2 regions of the Wenzhouxiangella sp. YN1 genome follow, and region 2 is predicted to be linked to the other one. Evidence: riboswitches for the same ligand, from Rfam matches in the RefSeq annotation. Region 2 holds a riboswitch; the other holds the start of a gene.

Region 1 (9,158 bases), on a different contig from region 2:
TGAAGGCCTTGGCGAATGGGATCGTTATGCCATTGCCATGGGCTATGCTGATGTTGCCGAGCCAGAAAAGGCAATGGCGGAGCGTGTGGCCAACGCCAAATCCCGGGGTCTGGAGTACATGGCCGACCGCGACGCGCGGCCGGCCGGTGGCGCCAGCGCGATTGGCCACCTCTGGGACAATGGAGAAGATCCTGTGGCCGAGCTTGAGCGCTTGTCTGAAGTGCGCGAGCTGGCGCTGCAGAACTTCGGGCTCGATCACATCGCCGACAATCAGCCCCTGTCTTCCCTGCACGAAGCGCTGGTGCCAATCTACCTGCTGCATCGTTATCAAGTGGAAGCAGTCGCCAAGCAGATTGGCGGGGTGCATTACGAATATGAGCTCAAGGGTGACCACGACCGCCCCAGGGGAGTCCGGCCGGTATCAGCCGACCGGCAGCGAGCCGCGATGGATGCCCTGCTGCAGACCATCCGGCCGGAATATCTGACCCTCCCAGAAACCGTACTGCACCTGATTACGCCCAAGGCCTATGGCGACAGTGAAGGGCGCGAAAGTTTCAAGTCGCGTACCGGTTTGACCTTCGATCCGGTGTCGGCAGCCGAGGCCGCCGCCAACAACACCCTGAAGCTGCTGCTGCATCCGCAGCGGCTCAATCGCCTTGCGCGCATGTCAGCCACCGGCGGTACCCGTGAGGTGTATGAAAAGCTGATGGCGAGCACCTTCAAGCTCGAGCCGCAGCAGCACGCCCAGCGGCAGATACATCACCGGATTCTGCACGTGGTGGTCTACCGCTGGATCGATGCAATGAACAACCCGGGGCTGGCGCCGGAAGTACGCGCACAGATGGCGGCCGACCTGTCGGATCTGGAAGCCTGGCTGGATGCGCATGACGACAGTGCGCAGCATCGCTACCTGCAGCAGCAGATAGCGCGCTATCGTGACGACGGCGAGTGGGCGCCGGCATTCGAGCCGGTGCCGCTGCCGCCGGGTTCACCGATCTGAGCGCGCAGCCGGCCGTCCGGGCGGACAATCGTGTTCCGGGGTCGTGCGCTGGTGATCAGGTGTCGGTTTGTTGATGGGCACGATGGCTGCGCTGGCGCACTGCACATCCGCCTCGGTGAGCGGCTGCGGGTCGTGGCAGACCTGGTTGCGCCCCTTTCCCTTGGCCGCATACAGCAGCTGATCCACGCGCTGGTGAGCTGACTTGAGGGGCACGCTGGAGTCGAACTCCGCAACGCCGAAACTGGCGGTGCAGCGGAGGTCGGGCGCAATGTCCTGCATCGCTGCTGCCGCCACGCTCTGGCGCAGTCTTTCGGCAATCTTGTGCGCCTTGTCGATGCCGGTGTCGGGCAAAAAAACGAGAAACTCCTCGCCGCCGTAGCGGGCGGCCTCGTCGGCTTCGCGGGTGCTGCCCGAAATCAGCGCCGCGACGCGCTCCAGCACCCGATCGCCGACGAGGTGGCCCCAGCGGTCGTTGATGCTCTTGAAGCGGTCGATGTCGATCGAGATCAGGGAGTAGCAAGCGCAGCGGCCACGTGCGAACTCCGCCTTGGCGTTGAAGCTGGCGCGGTTGTCAAGCCGGGTCAGCGGGTCGATCGAGGCCCTGTGCTCGGCCATCTGCAGGCGTCGGGAGGCGTGCACGAGCAGCAGTGCCAGCGCAAAGACGACGATGAACACATTCCAGGCGATTTGGGTCGACACCCAGAACGGCGTCCTGTCAAAACCGTAGCGTGATGCATCGGTGCCGACCGTCAGAAAGGTTCGGGGCAGCAGGCTCAGGGCAAAAATGGATACGCACAGAAACAGAAAGCGTTCGGGGCCGCTGCCGCGAGTCAACAGCGCCCGGGCGTGCCAGCATGCCAGCAGGAAGATGACGGTAAGGTAAGTCTGGATGCCGTAGATCCGGCCAATGCTGTTGAAGCTCTGTGCCGTATGAAAATACCTCAGGGCCAGAAAAGCCAGCGTCAGTCCGATTGCGACCGACCATGAAGGCGTGCCTGCGCCCACGCGGACCAGCGCTTGGTAAAAGCCCAGAGCAGCAATGGCATAGGCCACGCCGGTCAGCATGGCGTTGGTTTCCGCGTTGCCGGGAAGGAGCAGTATCTGCAGGAAGATTCCGACCGCAAAAGCAATATAGGCCGCGGCGGCGGGCAAGAAGTAGTTGGCCTTTCTGGTCGCCGCGGCGATCAGAAAGAACAGGCCGATGACCAGGGCGATGATGGGGTGGGCCAGGGCCGCAAGATGTTCGGAAGCGAGCATGCTTGTATCATAACCTGTCGGGTATCAGGCACTGCCTGCATGACCCCGGCCGCCGGTTCGGCAGCAGGCGCGACAGCCTGCCTTGCCGGCCCGGCTCAAGCTTTCACGCTTGCCGCCGCTACAGCGGGCTGGAATCCCTGCCGGAGACATCGCCATGAAAATACCAGCCTTCAGCAAAGCATCGCCCACCGGGGCGCAGCCCAAGGGGGGGCAGCCGGGTCGTGGCGGGGTCAACACCCCGTTCGGCAAGGGCGTGGCCGGCTCAGCGCAGGCAGCGCGTCTGAGCTCGGGTGACAATCCGCTCGCGCTGACCTACAGGACGGCTCTGGGAAGCCTCAACGACGTGCTCGCGCCGGAACTGGGGCCGAACGCCATTCAGCAGGCCTACGACTCCGGGCTGGACGTTTCGCCGGAGGCAACCGCCAAGCGTATCGTCTCCCAGAGCACGGGGTTTTTTCAGGCCTATCAGAAACAGCATCCGGACAAGGATGCGGCAACCGCCGCAAAGGACTTTGTCGAGCTGATCGGCCAGGGGATCGAGCGCGGATTTGCCGAGGCCCGCGAGATCCTCAGCGGCCTCGATGTGCTTCAGGGCGAGGTGGCCGCCAATATCGACAGGACTCATGATCTTGTGCAGGAAGGTCTGAAGAGCTTTCTGGACAGTGCCTTGAGCGCTTCCGCGGAGGCCTCGGCGTGACGCTGCGGCCGTGCCGGCGGTTTTTCCATCCGGAGTGACCCACCGCGAGCCGATCTGTTAAGCTGTTCGCAGTAATTGATGTGACTTGGGGTGCCGACCTGATCGTCGGCTGAGATTACACCCATTGAACCTGCTCTAGTTCGCACTAGCGAAGGGATAGTCCAGTGACATTATCGCCCTCCGATATCGATGCTCGGCTGACGGCCGTGCGTGATGCCTCGCCTCTGGTGCAGTGCATTGCCAATGCGGTCGTCTTGAATCATCTCGCCAATACCCTGCTTGCTCTGGGTTGTGCCCCGGCGATGGTGGACATTCCCGAAGAGGCCGGTGCTTTCGCCCGCACGGCTGCTGCCCTGCTGATCAATCTCGGCACGCCCTATGCCGAGCCGCGCGCCGCCGCGCTGGAGGCGGTGGCCTCGGCCACCGACGCCGGCGTTCCCTGGGTGCTGGACCCGGTGGCGGTTGGCAGTCTGCCGGTAAGAACCCGCCTGGCGCGTGAGCTGTTGCGGCATCAACCTGCCGTCATTCGCGGCAACCCCTCTGAAGTCATGGCGCTGGCCGGCAGCGGCCGCGGCGGGCGCGGAACCGACACCCTGGCCACTGCCGACGATGCCCGGCAAGCTGCGCAGGATCTGGCGCAGCGCCATCAGGCCGTGGTGGCTGTCTCCGGCGAAACCGACCTGGTAACCGACGGCGTGACCGATCTCCGCGTGCGCAACGGTCACCCGTGGCTGACCCGCATCACCGGCGGCGGCTGTGCCCTGGGCGCGACCGTTGCGGCCTTTGTCGCCCTGGATTCCAGCCAGCCGTTCAAGGCAGTCGCGGCTGCCGTCGCCGCCTATGCCATTGCCGCCGAACAAGCGGCCGCGCATGCGGCCGGCCCGGGCAGCTTCAAGCCGGCTTTTGTGGACGCCTTGCACAATCTGGATCAGGCCACGATTGCAGCGCGTCTGAATATGTCCTGACCAAGGAGGTAGTCCGACGTGAAACGAATCTTGAGCATTGCCGGCACCGACCCCACCGGTGGTGCCGGCGTTCAAGCCGACCTGAAATCCATAGCCGCGCTGGGTGGCTACGGCATGTGCGTGGTCACCGCGCTGGTGGCCCAGAACACCCACGGCGTGCGTCGCATCCATACGCCGCCCACCGACTTTCTGCGCGCGCAGCTCGAGGCGGTCAGCGACGATGTGACCATCGACGCGGTCAAGATCGGCATGCTCGGCAATGCAGCCACGATCACGGAAGTGCGGCGCTGGCTGCAGGCCGTCAGGCCGCCGGTGGTCGTCCTCGATCCGGTCATGGTGGCCACCAGTGGCGATCGCCTGCTGGAGCAGCGGGCCGAAGACGCCGTGCGCGAGCTGCTGAACCAGGCCGACATGGTGACGCCCAATCTGTCCGAGCTTGCGCTGCTGGTCGACGAACCCGTGGCCGCCGGCTGGGAAGACGCGCTGGCGCAGGGCCAGCGCTTGATGGCGCGACACCACACCGGCGTGATCGTCAAGGGCGGGCATCTGGCGGGCCAGTCCTGTCCCGATGCCCTGCTGCTGCCGGGGGCGGACCCGGTGGAGTTGGCCACGCCGCGAATCGAGACCCGCAACACCCACGGCACCGGCTGTTCACTGTCATCAGGGCTGGCGACATTGCGGGCCCGAAGCGGTGACTGGGCCGTGGCATTCGAGCAGACCAAACACTGGCTGCAGGGCGCGCTGGCGCATGCCGACGAGCTGGAAGTCGGCAGCGGCCACGGCCCGATTCATCATTTTCACTCACTTTACGCAAAGGCAGGAATATGAACATGACGCAAAGCGCTGGCGCCACAAACCCGACCGGGCTCGAGCCCGCCGGGCCCCATACCGCCAAGCTGTGGGCGGATGCCGCCGAAATGAACGCTGAAATTGCCCGGCTGGATTTCATTCAGGGCCTGGGTGAGGGCACGCTCCCAAAGACCGTGTTTGATTACTATCTGGCCCAGGATGCGGCCTACCTGCGGCAGTACTCGCGCGCGCTTGCCCGCGCCAGCCAGCTGGCCACGACCCGGCGGGCGCAAGCCTTCTGGGCACAGGCGGCAAACGATGCCATCGTTGCCGAAATGGAGCTGCACGACGGCTTTCTGGCGACGGATGCAGCCATCGAAATCGACGATACCACCCGTGCCTACACCAACCACCTTCTGGCGGTGGCAGGCACCGGCAGCTACGCTGAAGTGGCCGCCGCCGTGCTGCCCTGTTTCTGGGTTTATCTGGATGTGGGCCTGCGACTGTATCAGCAGCGCGGCCCTGATCACCCCTACGGTGCCTGGCTGGATACCTATGCCGACCAGAGTTTCGCCGACGGCACTGTCGCGGCGATTGCCGCCACCGAGGACGCGCTCGCCGCGGCGTCACAGCATGAATACGAAGCCGCCACCGATGCCTTTCACTACGCGGTGAAAATGGAGCGCGACTTCTTCAACCGCAGCTGAGCGCAATCCGGCCGCAGCGAGGGTTACGCTGCGGCCAGCTCACTGAAAGCTTCAGCCGCCGTCTCGAAAGGCAGCAGTACGGAGTTGTGGCGAGCCGGGAAGGGGATGGCGGCCGCGAGGATTTCAAGGCTTTGCCAGTGGGCATCGAACTCGGCCGGCTTGCCGGCGAGCAGGTCGGCCAGGGCGGTATGCGCCCGGGCCACCTGATCGGCGTTCTGGCCCGGCCCGGCGTCGACGAGGATGGCTGTTGCTGCCATGCCCAGGCTGCAGGCGCGGGCGCGATAGCCGACGCGCTCGATGCGCTCGCCGTCGAAGTCGAAGTCGAGTGTGACCATGCTGCCGCAGATCTTGCTGCGCCGGGTCACGCTGATCTGCGGCGCCTCAATGCGGCGGTCGGCGCGCACTCGCGCCGACAGCTCGCGTATCTTGCGCTGGTAGAGCGCGGCAACTTCTTCGTCGGTCGCCATGGTTTGTCGGCGGCTCAGTCGGGACGCATCTGGCGGCCGAAGACGGCCGCAAAGCGCAGCAGAAAGTGCAGCCCGCGCCGCACGTCCTCGTCCTTGGCCGCACGCAGCAGGCCCAGGCGCGAGGGCGGTTCGGCTTGTGAAACCTCGTTGGCAGCATAGCGCGCGGCGTTGCCGGTAGCCCACAGTCCGCTGACGAGATTCTCGTAATTGGCCGCCAGCTTGTTGACCATCTCCTCGTCGGCCAGATCGACCATGTCCGAGGTCCACGAAAGCAGGTCGACCACGTTGTGCAGGCGCCGGCCCTGGAGCAGCGGAGCGAGCTTTTCAACCAGCTCGTTCAGCCCTTCCTGGGTGGCGGCATCAAGTGCGGGTGCCTGCGCCTGGCCGTTGGTACCGGCTGCGGCTGTTTGCTGCCCGCTGTCGGCATGCTTGTCCATATCGCTCTTGTCGTTCATTAAACCATCCCTCGGGCCACTGCCCAGTAGACACCGCGGTTGAAAGCCTTGCGCGAGAGCCCGCCAAGCTTGGTCGGCGGGGTCGGCTGAACATCGATGTCGTAGTCGTACCAAAGCGGCATGCCTGCCTCGAGGCCCATCTGGGCGATGGCCTGCACGCGGCCGTCGTAGCTGGCAATGTTGCGGCCGTAGCGCAGGTCGCCGGCGATGTTGTCGGCAATGACCGGGCTCTGGTTGTGGCATGAGCCGCCGGCCTTGCTGATCGGCAGGTCGACGGTGTCGCCCATCACAAAGGCATTGTCGAAACCCTCCAGCTGCATGGTTTCGCGGTTGGTCGGCAGCCAGCCTTCGTTGTTGGGCGCTTCGGAGATGCCGCTGTCGAGCACCGCGTCGACGGCGCGAATCGGCGGCGTGGCCATGAGCAGGTCGAAGTTCTCTTCTTCGCCTTCCTCGGAAATGGCCACCTTGCGGTCCGGGTCAACCTTGGCAAGCGTGAAGCCGCGCTTGTAGCGGATGTCCTTGGAGTCGAAGATGTCCGGCAGGACATTGCCGGTGGGTTCCTGCAAAAACAGGCAGTTGCGCACCAGCTGGGCGATGGTCGGGTAGGTGTAGACGATCTCGACCTGGTCGCGTACGCCCTTGCGGCGCATGTATTCATCGACCATGAAGGTGGTCTCCATCGGCGCGATGCCGCACTGATGGGGCACGTTGGGCGTGGTCGGGAAGTTGACCGTGATGAAGATGCGGCCCTTCTCGAAGTCGCGCAGCTTGTTGGCGAGCTGGCGCGCCGGGTCGTGCTGATAGAAATGATCGCCGGCTTCCTTCAGGCCCTCGATGCGTTCAGGCGAGGGAATGCAGCCGGTAGAGACGACAATGTAGTCGTAGTCGACACGCTTGCCGGATCGGGTCTTGACGCACGAGCCCTTGAAGTCGAACTCGGTTACCTTGTCGAGGGTGAAATCGACTTCCGGGCGCAGCAGCGAGCGCTGCTTGCGCCGCAGCTCGTCCTTGAACATCATGTCAAAGGCGACGTACATGAACGCCGGCTTGTAGTAGTGCCAGGGAGAGTCGGAAATCATCGACACGGTGACTTCCCCGCGCGATACTTCCGGATAGAGTTTTGCAACCAGGTTGTTGGCCGTCATCGTGCCACCGATGCCGCCGCCGACAACCAGAATGTGCTTGGTCATGGTCAAACTTCCTTTCGGGACAAGCCCGCGACTGCCGGCCACTACGCCGCCCTTTGCTTATATGCGTACATTCGGATTGACCGTAGCACAGCCGGTGAGTTCAGGCAAAAAAGGCAGGCAACCGGGCGAGCGTGACCCCCATCACGGATGCTGCGTGTGTTCAGTGATGACCAGCTCCAGGGCAAAGGCGGGTGTCGACACTGGGTCTGCCAAGTATGTGAGCCGCGCTTGCATTAGGATGTTTCAGACACCACTCACCGGCGGGTTATCCGCTCGCCTCCAACGATTCAGGAGCCCGTCGATGACGCATCCATTGTCCATCGCACGCATTCTCATCTTCGCCGCCGCTGTGGCCATGGCCGGCTGCGGCAACGCGCAGCAATCCGATCCGTCATCAGGCGGGGAAGTCCCCGGCCTGCTCGAAGTCCCGGCGGACCCGTCTGCAGCACAGCCCGGCGCGTCATTGATGCGCGACGCCCACAGCAGCATGGCCAGAGCGAAGGGCAAGATGTCGGTCTACATCGGCCTGATCGAGGACAAGGGCAGTGACGCAATGAAAAGCGAGGCGGCCGAACTCGACCAGCAGTTCAAGGCCGGGATGGACACCGCGCGCGAGCTGGCGCTGAAGATGGCCAGGGCCGAGGGTGAGGGCCTGGCGGATCTCGTGGCGCGCTACAACCGCAACTGGAAAGGCCTGCAAAAAGCGATGGCTCGTGCCGAGACGCTGCAGATGCAGGCGCTTGGCGCGGGTTGATCAGCGACCTTCAGCCTTTCTCAGCGCCCGCCGGATAGACGACGCGGCCGTTTGCAACGACGGCGCCGTCAGTCATCTTCGCCGGCTCGATGCGATCGCGGCCCATCAGGTGGTACACGCGCTCGCCGCCGGCCAGCAGGTGGTCGCTGATGATGCGTCGGTGGCAGCGCCACCACACCGCCTCAGCGCACATCAGCGCGCAGGTCTTGCGTGAACCCAGGTCGATGAGCTGCTCGAGCGCGGTCTGAAAATCTTCGCTCAGGGCATGGTCGGCATAGTTGTGAAAACTGCGGTTGCGCCAGTAGCCGTTGACCGCCTCGTCGACCTCCCGGCTCTTGCCGCGCAGGCCGCCGAGGGCGGGCATATGCGTCGCCTCGATATCCCAGGGAGCCAGTTTTTCGGGCAGAACCTCGAGGTTGTAGTCGGGGTTGGTGCGCGATCGCGGCACGCTGCGCACGTCGACAAGCTGCTCGATTCCGGCCTGGCCGAGCAGCTCGGCGAATTCGCCGATCGAACGGGTTGAATGGCCCACCGTGTAGAAGGCCCGGTTCGCCGAGCCCGCCGTCGACTCGCCGGCCGGTCCGTCGCTCGTCACGGCGCCGCGGCTGCGTTCGCGTTCTTGACGTGCTGGTCGAACCATTCCAGCTGTTCCCACAATACGTGCTCGATGCTTTCCCGGGCACGGTAGCCGTGGTCCTCGAACGGCAGAAGAACCAGCCGCGCGGTGCCGCCCGATCCGCGTACCGCTTCGAAGAAGACTTCACTCTGGTAAGTGAGCGTGCCGGGGTTGGAGTCGTCCTTGCCGTGGATGACGAGCACCGGCTCGTCGACCTGGTCGGCGTAGAAGGTGGGTGAAAGCCGGATATAGGCGTCGCGG
Region 2 (9,158 bases):
CGCGAACCCCTGCTGGAGGCGCTACCGCAGGAGGTCGTGGCCGAGGCCATCCGGGGCCTCGATTCCGACGACGTGGTCGACCTGGTCGAGGACCTGGAAGAAGCACAGCAGTCGCGCCTGCTCGAAGCGCTCGAGATCAGGGATCGTATCGGCGTCGAAGGCGCCTTGTCCTATCCCGAATATTCCGCTGGCCGGCTGATGCAGCGCGAGCTCGTCGCGGTACCCGAGGACTGGTCCGTGGGCCAGGCCATCGACTACATTCGCGACGACGACAGCCTGCCGGATCAGTTCTACCACGTCATCCTGGTCTCACCGGCGATGAAACCGGTGGGCTATGTGACCCTGGGGCGCCTGCTTTCCTCACCCCACAAACGGCCGCTGACCGCGATCACAGAGCCCAGCTTTCGAACGGTGGGCGTCACCGAAGAGGCCGCGGACGTGGCCTACATGTTCAATCACTACCACCTGATCTCCGCGCCGGTAGTCGACGAAAGCGGCCGCTTGACCGGCATGATTACCATCGACGATGCCATGACCGTGCTCGACGAGGAGCACGAGGAAGACCTGCTGCGCCTGGCCGGCGTCGACGAAGATTCCAGCCTGACCGACACTGTCTGGCAGACCACTCGCGGCCGGGCCGTCTGGCTGATGGTCAATCTGGTCACCGCCATCCTGGCCTCATCGGTCATCAACCTGTATGCCGAAACCATCGATCAGATGGTGGCCCTGGCCGTGCTGATGCCCATCGTCGCCTCGATGGGCGGCAACGCCGGCACCCAGACGATGACGGTGGCGGTACGCGCCATTGCCACGCGCGAGCTCACGCCTCGCAACACCCTGCGGGTCAGCTGGCGCGAGATCACGGTCGGGGCGATCAACGGCCTGGGCTTTGGCATCGTCATGGCGCTGGTCGCAGCCTTGTGGTTCGGCCTGCCCATGCTGGGCGCGGTCATCGCCCTGGCAATGGCCATGACCCTGATTGCCGCCGCGCTGGGCGGGATCGTCATCCCGATCGCCCTGGAGCGCTTCCATGTCGACCCGGCACTGGCCTCCGGCCCCTTCGTGACGACCGTGACCGATGTGATCGGTTTCTTCGCCTTCCTGGGGCTGGCGTCGATGATTCTGCTGTGAGCCCGGCGCAAGCGCCCCGTGGCACCGGCCAAGGTCGACTTGCCCTCAGATTGGATAGCGCAGGATCGCTGCCAGCTCACGGCCGTCGGGAATATCGGCCCGGCGCACCGCCAGAACCGATGCCCCGGTGCGCAGCGCGCGACCGGCAATTTCATCGACGATGCCGTAGTTGACCGCGTCGCCCCGTGAGTCGAGGCTGATCTCGCCCGTTTCTTCGTCAATGAAGCCGTCAACAACGCTGTCGATATCGACCAGAAGGCTATCGATACCGCCGTAAGTGGCCAGGCGCGCAGCGTCAGACAAGTCCGTGGTCGTGCGACGGTCACCGGCGCGCTGCTCGAAGCGGCTGTGAAAGGCCTCGATCTTGCGCGCATGCTGTGCGTCCAGAATCGGGCGGGCAGCCTCAGCCAGCTGAGCCGCACTCAGGTGATCCGGGTTGCCCTCGATGGTCTCGGGGGCCAGCGGCAAGGTGGTGGCTCCACGAAACGTGGCGGTCAACGGCTCGGCGGCGGCGAGCACGAGCGGCGCATTCGCATCCTTGAGCACGGGCCGCAAGGCCGCGTCGATACGGCGAATGTAACGAGCCAGCGGCACATGGCCTGCCTGATCGCCCTGACGGTGGCCAATGCCGCTATGACCCTTTTCCGCTTCCGGACCGCCAAGGCTGGCGGCATCACCGGGCAGGTTGGCAATGTCGACTTCAACGGCCGGTTCGCTGGCCGAAACCTCCACAAGTCGAGTGGCCTTCTCCGAGAGCGCGAGAACAAAGGCCGAATGCGAAAAGGTGATGGCACGCAGCAGCGGCTTGAGATGGAAACGGTCGGAGACCTCCACGATCTCGCCGATGCGATTGGCCAAACGATAGCTGCGCAGCAAATCAGGCGTGGCCAGGATCGCCAGGCTGCGCGCCTGATAATTCCAGAACTCGGTGTCGTCGCGCAAGCCTTCCAGTCGTTCCGCCAGCGGCCAGATACGCTGCTTGTCCAGGCCGGCTTGTTCGAGCTGGGCAATGGCCGTTCTGGCAAGGTTGCCAAGCTTGATCCGGGCCGGCTCGATTTCGCGCGAGATCGGCGTCGTCGGTAAATAGATCGACACGCAGGCATCGGCCCGAATCTGATCGAGCTCGGTCATTTCCCCGGTACTGGGCACATCCAGATAGAACATCAGTAAACCCTTGATACGAAAGGCCGACATTCATCATAGCAAGCTCACGCACACCCACGTTCGCACTCGCCGGCGGGCGGGTGTTCCGATCCGGATTGATTCCGCCCGATACCGGATTCTGCTAGAGTCGAGGCATACCTGAGCCGCAGATCAGGAGGCACGCATGAAACGCAGAATGGGTCTGACCGGAGAAGCGTCCGATCATAAGCTGGCGGGCATTTTCTCTGACGCGCAGCGGCTGACGGATTGTCGCCGTGAGATGGTGGATTCAATCGCAGGAATCGAAGGGCAGATCGAGCGCCTCGACCCGGCCGACGGCGCTGAGGCCTTTCGCCTGGAACCCGAGCCCCGCGGCATCTGGCACACCATCATCCGGGCCCACCTCTGGCTGGCACTCGCCGGTGCGCTCGTCGGGCTGCTGATCCTGGCGCTCATGCTCTCCCTTGGCGTGCCCTTCGTGGCTCAGAATGTCGGCGCTTCGTCCGTGCTGCTGGTGGTCTTCTGCGCTCTCGGCGGCGCCCTCATCGGTGGCGTGATCAGCATGCGCCCTGACCACGTACCCTATATCTCGAAAGTGCGCACGGCGCTCGACGACCAACGCCATGTGCTCATTGTCCACGCGACCAGCCGCGATCAATTCAAGGCGGCCGGCGACTGCCTCGAACGCTTTGCTGACCATACCGTCTCGACGCTGTGAACGCACGGGCTGCGAGGACGGATCGTATTCCCGCGCCCGCTCGCTGAACGGACGGACTGTCACCAGGATAGATAAACGGCATGCTCCAGGCCATCAGAAACAAGTACGGCGGGATCTTCCTGTCCGGCAAAAACCTGCCCCGGAAAACCAGTGAGTTCCGAGACGCCATGGCCACCGCACTGTCGGCCTGGACGCGCGAGGGCCTCAAGCTGGCCTGGCTGGAGATTCCGGCCCGCCGAGGTCAGTTGCTGCCCGACGCGATGGACCTCGGGTTTGCCCTGCACCACTGCCGCAACGAAACCGTGATGCTGGTTCGAAGACTGGTCGACGGCGCCTATATTCCCGAAGCGTGCACCCACAGCATCGGTGCCGGTGGCCTGGTGCTATCGGACGACGGCCATATCCTGGTTGTGCTCGAAAAGCGCGATCGAACAACACGCCCCGACCACCTCAAGCTGCCCGGCGGGATGCTCGAGCGCCGCGAGCACGTTGCCGACGCGGCGATGCGCGAAGTACACGAAGAAACCGGAATCAGAACCGAGTTCCGCGGCCTGGTCGGCATGCGTCACCACCACCGGGGGCAGTTCGGCGCCTCCAACATCTACGCCGTGTGTCGGCTCGCTCCGCTGAATTTCGACATCCGCATCGACGACGAAGAGCTGGAAAAGGCGCTCTGGATGCCCATCGACGAATACCTGGCGCGGGAGGCCACCTCGGCATTCAATCGACGCGTGGTCGAAGCCGCCCTGGCAGCTGATCCGTTGCGCCCCGTGGATCTCGACAACTACATGGACCACCCCGACGACTATGAAATCTTCATGAACGACAGCGCCGCAGGCTGACGCCGGCAGCTGATCACAGCCGGATCAATCGCTCCCACAGGTCGTTTATCCACGCCATCATTTCAGCGACGAAAGGCTCGTTGACGGCGCTCGGGTTCACGGTCCAGATATCGATATCGCGATGACCGAGGGCGGCATATTCCCAGTCGATCAGGTACAGGCGCTCGGGGGTTTCCAGAATGTTGACGGGAATCAGATCATGATGCACCAGGCACGCCGTCCATGGCGCCCGATCAAAGGCCTCCAACCGCGGCTCGAAGGCCCGCCAGGCCCGGGCAAGCCGCGCATCGGCAAGTCCGGCTTGCTCGACCTGGTGCCAGTAATCACGCAGATAAGCGTGATAGCTGCGCCGCGGCCAGTCGGGGGGGGCCAGGGCGTGCAGTCGTTCGAGCAGCGGCCCCAGCCGGGCCAGCTGCTCCGGATTGCTCAGGTCCTTGTCGCTCCATGTCCGCGCCGGCAGGTAGGGGAAAATCACGAAACGCTGGCGCGGATCCCAGAACCAGTACGGCCGGCTGATATCGGCGGCCGACGTCAACTCCAGAATCTCGCGTTCGCGCTGGCGATCGATGCCCAGCCGCGCGCCCCCGGGGTGGTTGATGCGCAGCAGCAGCTCATCGGACCGGCCCGGCGCGCTCAAACGATAGTTGCGGTTGGTCCTTCCCGCCCGGATGCGCTCGACCAGCTGCGGCCGTCCGCGCAGCCCCAGGCCCCAGTCCGGCCAGGAATCGATCAGCGCGTCAACGGCCGCCACTTCGCCTTCATCCTGGCCCAGCGGGGTCATGGCCCGGCTTCACCGCCAAGGCCGGCTCGCGCCCGGTAGTCGCGCAGCCAGCTCGTCCAGCCGACCACCGAGATGATCAGATAAGCGACGTTCAACAGCGCGGTCAGCGCCATGCCGCGGTCGAGAAACAGAAAGATCGCCAGGCTGTTGAACACCATCCAGTAGACCCAGTTTTCCAGCACCTTGCGCGCCACCATGAAAGTTGTCACGACCGCACCCCAGGTGACCAGAGAATCGAGATACGGCCAGGCCGCCTGGCTGTGGCGCGAGAGCAAGTAGCCCGACACCAGGGTAGACAGCACCACCACCAGCAGCGCCAGGGCATGTCGCCACAGCGGCCAGCGCGTCACCGACAGCGCCTGCCCGCCGCTGTTGCCGTGGCGCCAGTACCACCAGCCATAGACCGCCATGCCCATGTAATACACATTGAGTGCCGACTGCATGAGCAGCTGCACCCGCCAGAACAGCGCGGTGAAAAGCGCGGTGCTGATGAAAGCGGCAATCCAGCACAGGCGGTTCTGGCTTACGGCCAACACCAGGTAGGTGATGGCCAGCAGCACCGCGGCCAGCTCCCAGGCCGACATCGCTGCCCAGCGCTCATCGAGCTGTTCCAGCCAGTGCTCCAGCTTCATGCCGCAGCCTCCGGGGCACGATCAAGGGCCCGACACCTGCGGCCCGGGCCCGCCGGCACCTGCCTGCGCCGGTCAGTAGACATAACGCAGTGTCGCTCCAACCACGCGGGGCTCGCCAAACTGAAAGTAGGGCTCGACCACATAGTTCTCGCGCGGATCGTTGCCGAAGCTGCCGAAAGCGCGGGTCTTGATGTCTTGATCGGCGATATTGCGCGCCCACAGGGCAAAATCCCAGGGCCCCTGACGATAGCCAATGCGGGCGTTGAAGGTCTCATAAGCGTTGGATCGGGTCTCGTGACGGCTCGAGAAGTAGAACGCATCCTTGCCCTCGGCCTCCACCCGCACGTACCAGCGATCGGACAGCTGCACGATGGCGCCCAGATTGAACATGTAGTTCGGCGCATGCGGCAGCTCGCGTCCGTCCATGTCGTACGGCTCTCCGCTGGCCGGGTCGGCATCGACATGCGAATAGTTGAGGAACTCTTCGAAGCGGGTATCCAGCAGGCCGAGGCTGGCAAACGCCAGCAGGCGATGGCTCACGCGCCAGTTGAGCTCGGCCTCCAGGCCGTAGCTCCGCCCGGCGGTGGCGTTGGCCTTGTACTCGATGAAGTGGCAGGGGCAGGATTCACCCTCGATGGGCTCGACCAGCGATTGTTCGGCCTGAACATCACTGCGGTCCTGATAGAACACCGCCGCTCGCAGATCGACCCGATTGTCGAGCAGCCGCTTCTTCACGCCGAGCTCATAGTTCAACAGGGTTTCGGTGTCGAACGCGCGCCGCTCATCGGGAATGAGCGAATCGCTGTTGATTCCGCCGGCCTTGTATCCGCGAGATGCCAGCGCGTACCACAGCCCGCCGCCGTCGGTGCGATATTCGAGCGCCAGCTTGCCGCCCCACATGTCCTCGCCGGGCTCAAAGGCGGCGCCGTCGCTGTCGCTGTATTCGACCTCGCGCCGCTCACCGCGCAAACCGGCCACCAACTGCAACTGGCGCGTCATCGGTATCTCTACCTGTCCGTAGACGGCATGGTTGTCGGTGTCGTAGTCGAACAGGTAGTCGCTGGCAAGAAAGCTGTACTCACGCCGCAGGCTTTGGCCCGCATTGCGCACATAAGCGCCGATCACCCAGTTGAGCTGATCCGGCCCGCTGCTGGATACCGCCCGAAGATCCAGCGTGGTATTGCGATCGCGGCGAATATAGTTGTCGAATGCCGTGAATGGCGCGCCCGGGCACTCGAAGACCTCGCAGAAGCCAACGAAGGTCCAGTCATCGTCATAGCCATATTCCAGGTCGGCATCGGTGCGGCTGATGAGCGCCTCGATGTCGAAGGCATCATGTGCATGCCAGTGGATGCGAACCGAACCGGCCAGCGTCTCCTGGCGATCGTGCCCGGGTCGGTCGGAGTAGGTCATGCGCGTATTGTCCAGAGAGAACGCGTCGTAGCCGTTGTCGACATCCAGGTACAAGCCGGTCAGGTCGATTTGCAGATCATCATGGGGCTGCCACCGCAGCTTGCTGCGCAGCGTCTGTTCATCAATGTTCTGCACATCATCGCGACCCAGGTAAGCGTTTTCCTGAAAGCCGTCACTCTGTTGATTGGAATAAGCCAGTCGATACCCCAGCGTGTCGCTGAGCGGCCCGGAAACCATGCCCTCGAACGCGCGCATGCCGTAGTTGCCGGCGCTGACCTCCAGGTGGCTGGTGAATGCTTCAGTGGGGCTGCCGGTAACGATATTGATCATGCCGGCCAGAGCATTGGCGCCAAACAGGGTGCCCTGCGGACCACGCAGAATCTCGAGCTGGGCCACATCCAGGGTCGTCGCGCCACCGCCCAGACCGGTCATGTCGATGCCGTCGACCAGCAGCCCGACCGAGGCATTCATCGGTTCAACGAACTGGCTGCGGGAGCCGATCCCCCGAATCTGGAAAAAACGGCCGCGCGAGGCACCCGTGGAAAAGTTGACGTTGGGGCTGATGTTGAGCACGTGCTCGAGGTGCGAGGCTCCTCGCTCGCGGACGGTTTCACCGTCGATGACGCTGACGCTGCCGCCGAGGTCGAACAAACCGGAGCGATAGAAATCGGCCGTGACCACGATACGATCTTCGATGTCATCGTCAGAAAAGTCCTCGACGTCATCGGACTGCGCGAAGCTGACTGACGATAGCGCCAGCAGCAGCCCGAAGAAGGACGCTTGAATATTCACTTGTGAGTCTCCGAATGCAAGTCAACAATGGAGACCCGGAATGCACGGGGGATTGCCGCCAGCGCCATGCAGTGGCCTTGAAGGGCGCTTGACGTTCCTGTCCCTACGCCGGCATTAACCGGATCAGGTTCGACGGGTCCACCCGCGTGGGTGTCTCAGGCGATTACGCCACCCCGAGGAAGCGCCCATTATAGCGCATGGCGAAGGCTTCAGGCCGCCTCTTCGCGCTCAGCAGGTGCAGGTGCTGAGCGCGGCCGCAGCGCGGTGCCGGGCAGCTCCAGGGTGGTGGCCCATGCCAGCCCCAGGGCCAGCCCCAGCACAATGCCCGAAGGCGCAGCCCAGCCGGCCACCACCGTGGCCAGCGCCACCGTACACAGCATGAAAGTACCGACGGCGGCAGCGCCCACCGCACCGCCCCAATCCAGCGTCCGCGCGGTGAGCGCGGTGGCCTGCACGAGCAGCGCTGCCGCTGTCGCAACGGGCACGGAGGGAAATTCCGCGCCGGGGACATGACCCTGAAGCACAAAACGATCAAGGAAATAAGCCCCGCCGGCTGCGCCTACCAGGCCGACGCCCACGCGAACTGCGGCAAGCCAGCCCACGCGCCACAACACGAAAGCCATCAGCGGCAGCGCGGTGACCACAACCCCGGGCCAGTAAAGCGCATGCAGCCCGCTACGGGCGATCGACACGGCCTGGTCGGTTCGCGTGCTGCTCATCCAGTCGAGGACGGGAAAGTCGATCAACGCCAGCCCCTTCACTGCCCGGGTCTGGTCAAATACCAGACCGATAACACCGATTCCGGCCAGCAGGGCGACAAAGCAGATGGTCAAGCTCAGACCCTGTGCCACGCGCGGATCGAAGCGCCGGGTCAACCAGCGAAACCCTGGAGCCAGCACGCGCGCGATGCCCTGCGTACCGGTCGCTCGCAGAGCCAGCCGGAATACAGCTTTCACTCGCCGCTGATGGGCCGCAATGCGAGCCGCAACCCAGCGAATGACCACGGCGGTCAGAAACAGGATCAGAACCAACAGCGCGGCCGTTCCGCCGATCTCTCTCAGCAGCCCCCAGGACTCTCCGAGCACGAAGCCCAGAATCGCCCAGACCATGGCCCAGACCAGGCTTGCGGGAATGTCGAACAGTACAAAATGTCGATAGGGCATGCCCGAGGCACCGGCCAGAAAAGGCACGATGATGCGGGTGGGAGTGGATACGCGGCCGAGCACGATGGCCCAGGCTCCGCGGCGGGCCATGAACTCCTGTGACTTGCGAATCGATGGACCGCAAATGCGCTGCAGCGGCGCCCATCCGAGCAGCCCGTTTCCCCAGCGACAACCAACGTAGAAGCCGGTGGCATTACCCATCACCGTCGCCACCAGCACGATACCGAGCAACACATCCATTTCGAGCTGACCACGCGAGGCGAGAATCCCGCCGGTCACCACAGCCAGCTCGCCGGGCGTCACGAACCCCAGGAAGAAGGCGGCCTCGGTCCAGCACAGCACCGCAATCAGGATGTAGACCGTCAGCGGCGGGAGCTCGAAAAGCGGCTGGAGAAGTTTGTCCATGACGCCAGATCCATTGCCTCAGGGCATCTGTTGAGGTATCTGAGAATCACCGGACCGAGCTCTCGCACGACCCCGGATTCCACGCGCCCCCGCCTGAAGTATAAACATACTCCCGGACACACCGAAAGGCTTGCGTGA

Evidence for each region. Region 2 has a riboswitch for thiamine pyrophosphate ahead of ACEWQZ_RS08245 (TonB-dependent receptor). Riboswitches for the same ligand answer to the same signal wherever they lie in the genome.
Region 1: another riboswitch for thiamine pyrophosphate. It lies ahead of thiM (hydroxyethylthiazole kinase); the one in region 2 lies ahead of ACEWQZ_RS08245 (TonB-dependent receptor).

Annotation. Positions count from the first base shown of each region.
Region 1 covers NZ_JBJNIO010000108.1:16,960-26,117, forward strand. Annotated here, with positions in the region: gene ACEWQZ_RS02425 (zinc-dependent metalloprotease) at 1-1,000, shown strand, start outside; gene ACEWQZ_RS02430 (GGDEF domain-containing protein) at 989-2,257, opposite strand; gene ACEWQZ_RS02435 (DUF5610 domain-containing protein) at 2,412-2,954, shown strand; TPP riboswitch at 3,031-3,129, shown strand; gene thiM (hydroxyethylthiazole kinase) at 3,119-3,919, shown strand; gene thiD (bifunctional hydroxymethylpyrimidine kinase/phosphomethylpyrimidine kinase) at 3,938-4,747, shown strand; gene ACEWQZ_RS02450 (TenA family protein) at 4,750-5,415, shown strand; gene ACEWQZ_RS02455 (iron-sulfur cluster assembly scaffold protein) at 5,439-5,882, opposite strand; gene ACEWQZ_RS02460 (helical membrane plugin domain-containing protein) at 5,897-6,337, opposite strand; gene ACEWQZ_RS02465 (NAD(P)/FAD-dependent oxidoreductase) at 6,337-7,527, opposite strand; gene ACEWQZ_RS02470 (hypothetical protein) at 7,829-8,281, shown strand; gene ACEWQZ_RS02475 (DUF488 domain-containing protein) at 8,292-8,876, opposite strand; gene ACEWQZ_RS02480 (alpha/beta hydrolase family protein) at 8,873-9,158, opposite strand, start outside.
Region 2 covers NZ_JBJNIO010000147.1:200,158-209,315, reverse strand. Annotated here, with positions in the region: gene mgtE (magnesium transporter) at 1-1,131, shown strand, start outside; gene ACEWQZ_RS08270 (baeRF11 domain-containing protein) at 1,177-2,325, opposite strand; gene ACEWQZ_RS08265 (hypothetical protein) at 2,459-2,992, shown strand; gene ACEWQZ_RS08260 (NUDIX hydrolase) at 3,073-3,834, shown strand; gene ACEWQZ_RS08255 (phosphotransferase) at 3,848-4,615, opposite strand; gene pnuC (nicotinamide riboside transporter PnuC) at 4,612-5,247, opposite strand; gene ACEWQZ_RS08245 (TonB-dependent receptor) at 5,320-7,452, opposite strand; TPP riboswitch at 7,535-7,638, opposite strand; gene ACEWQZ_RS08240 (DedA family protein) at 7,662-9,020, opposite strand.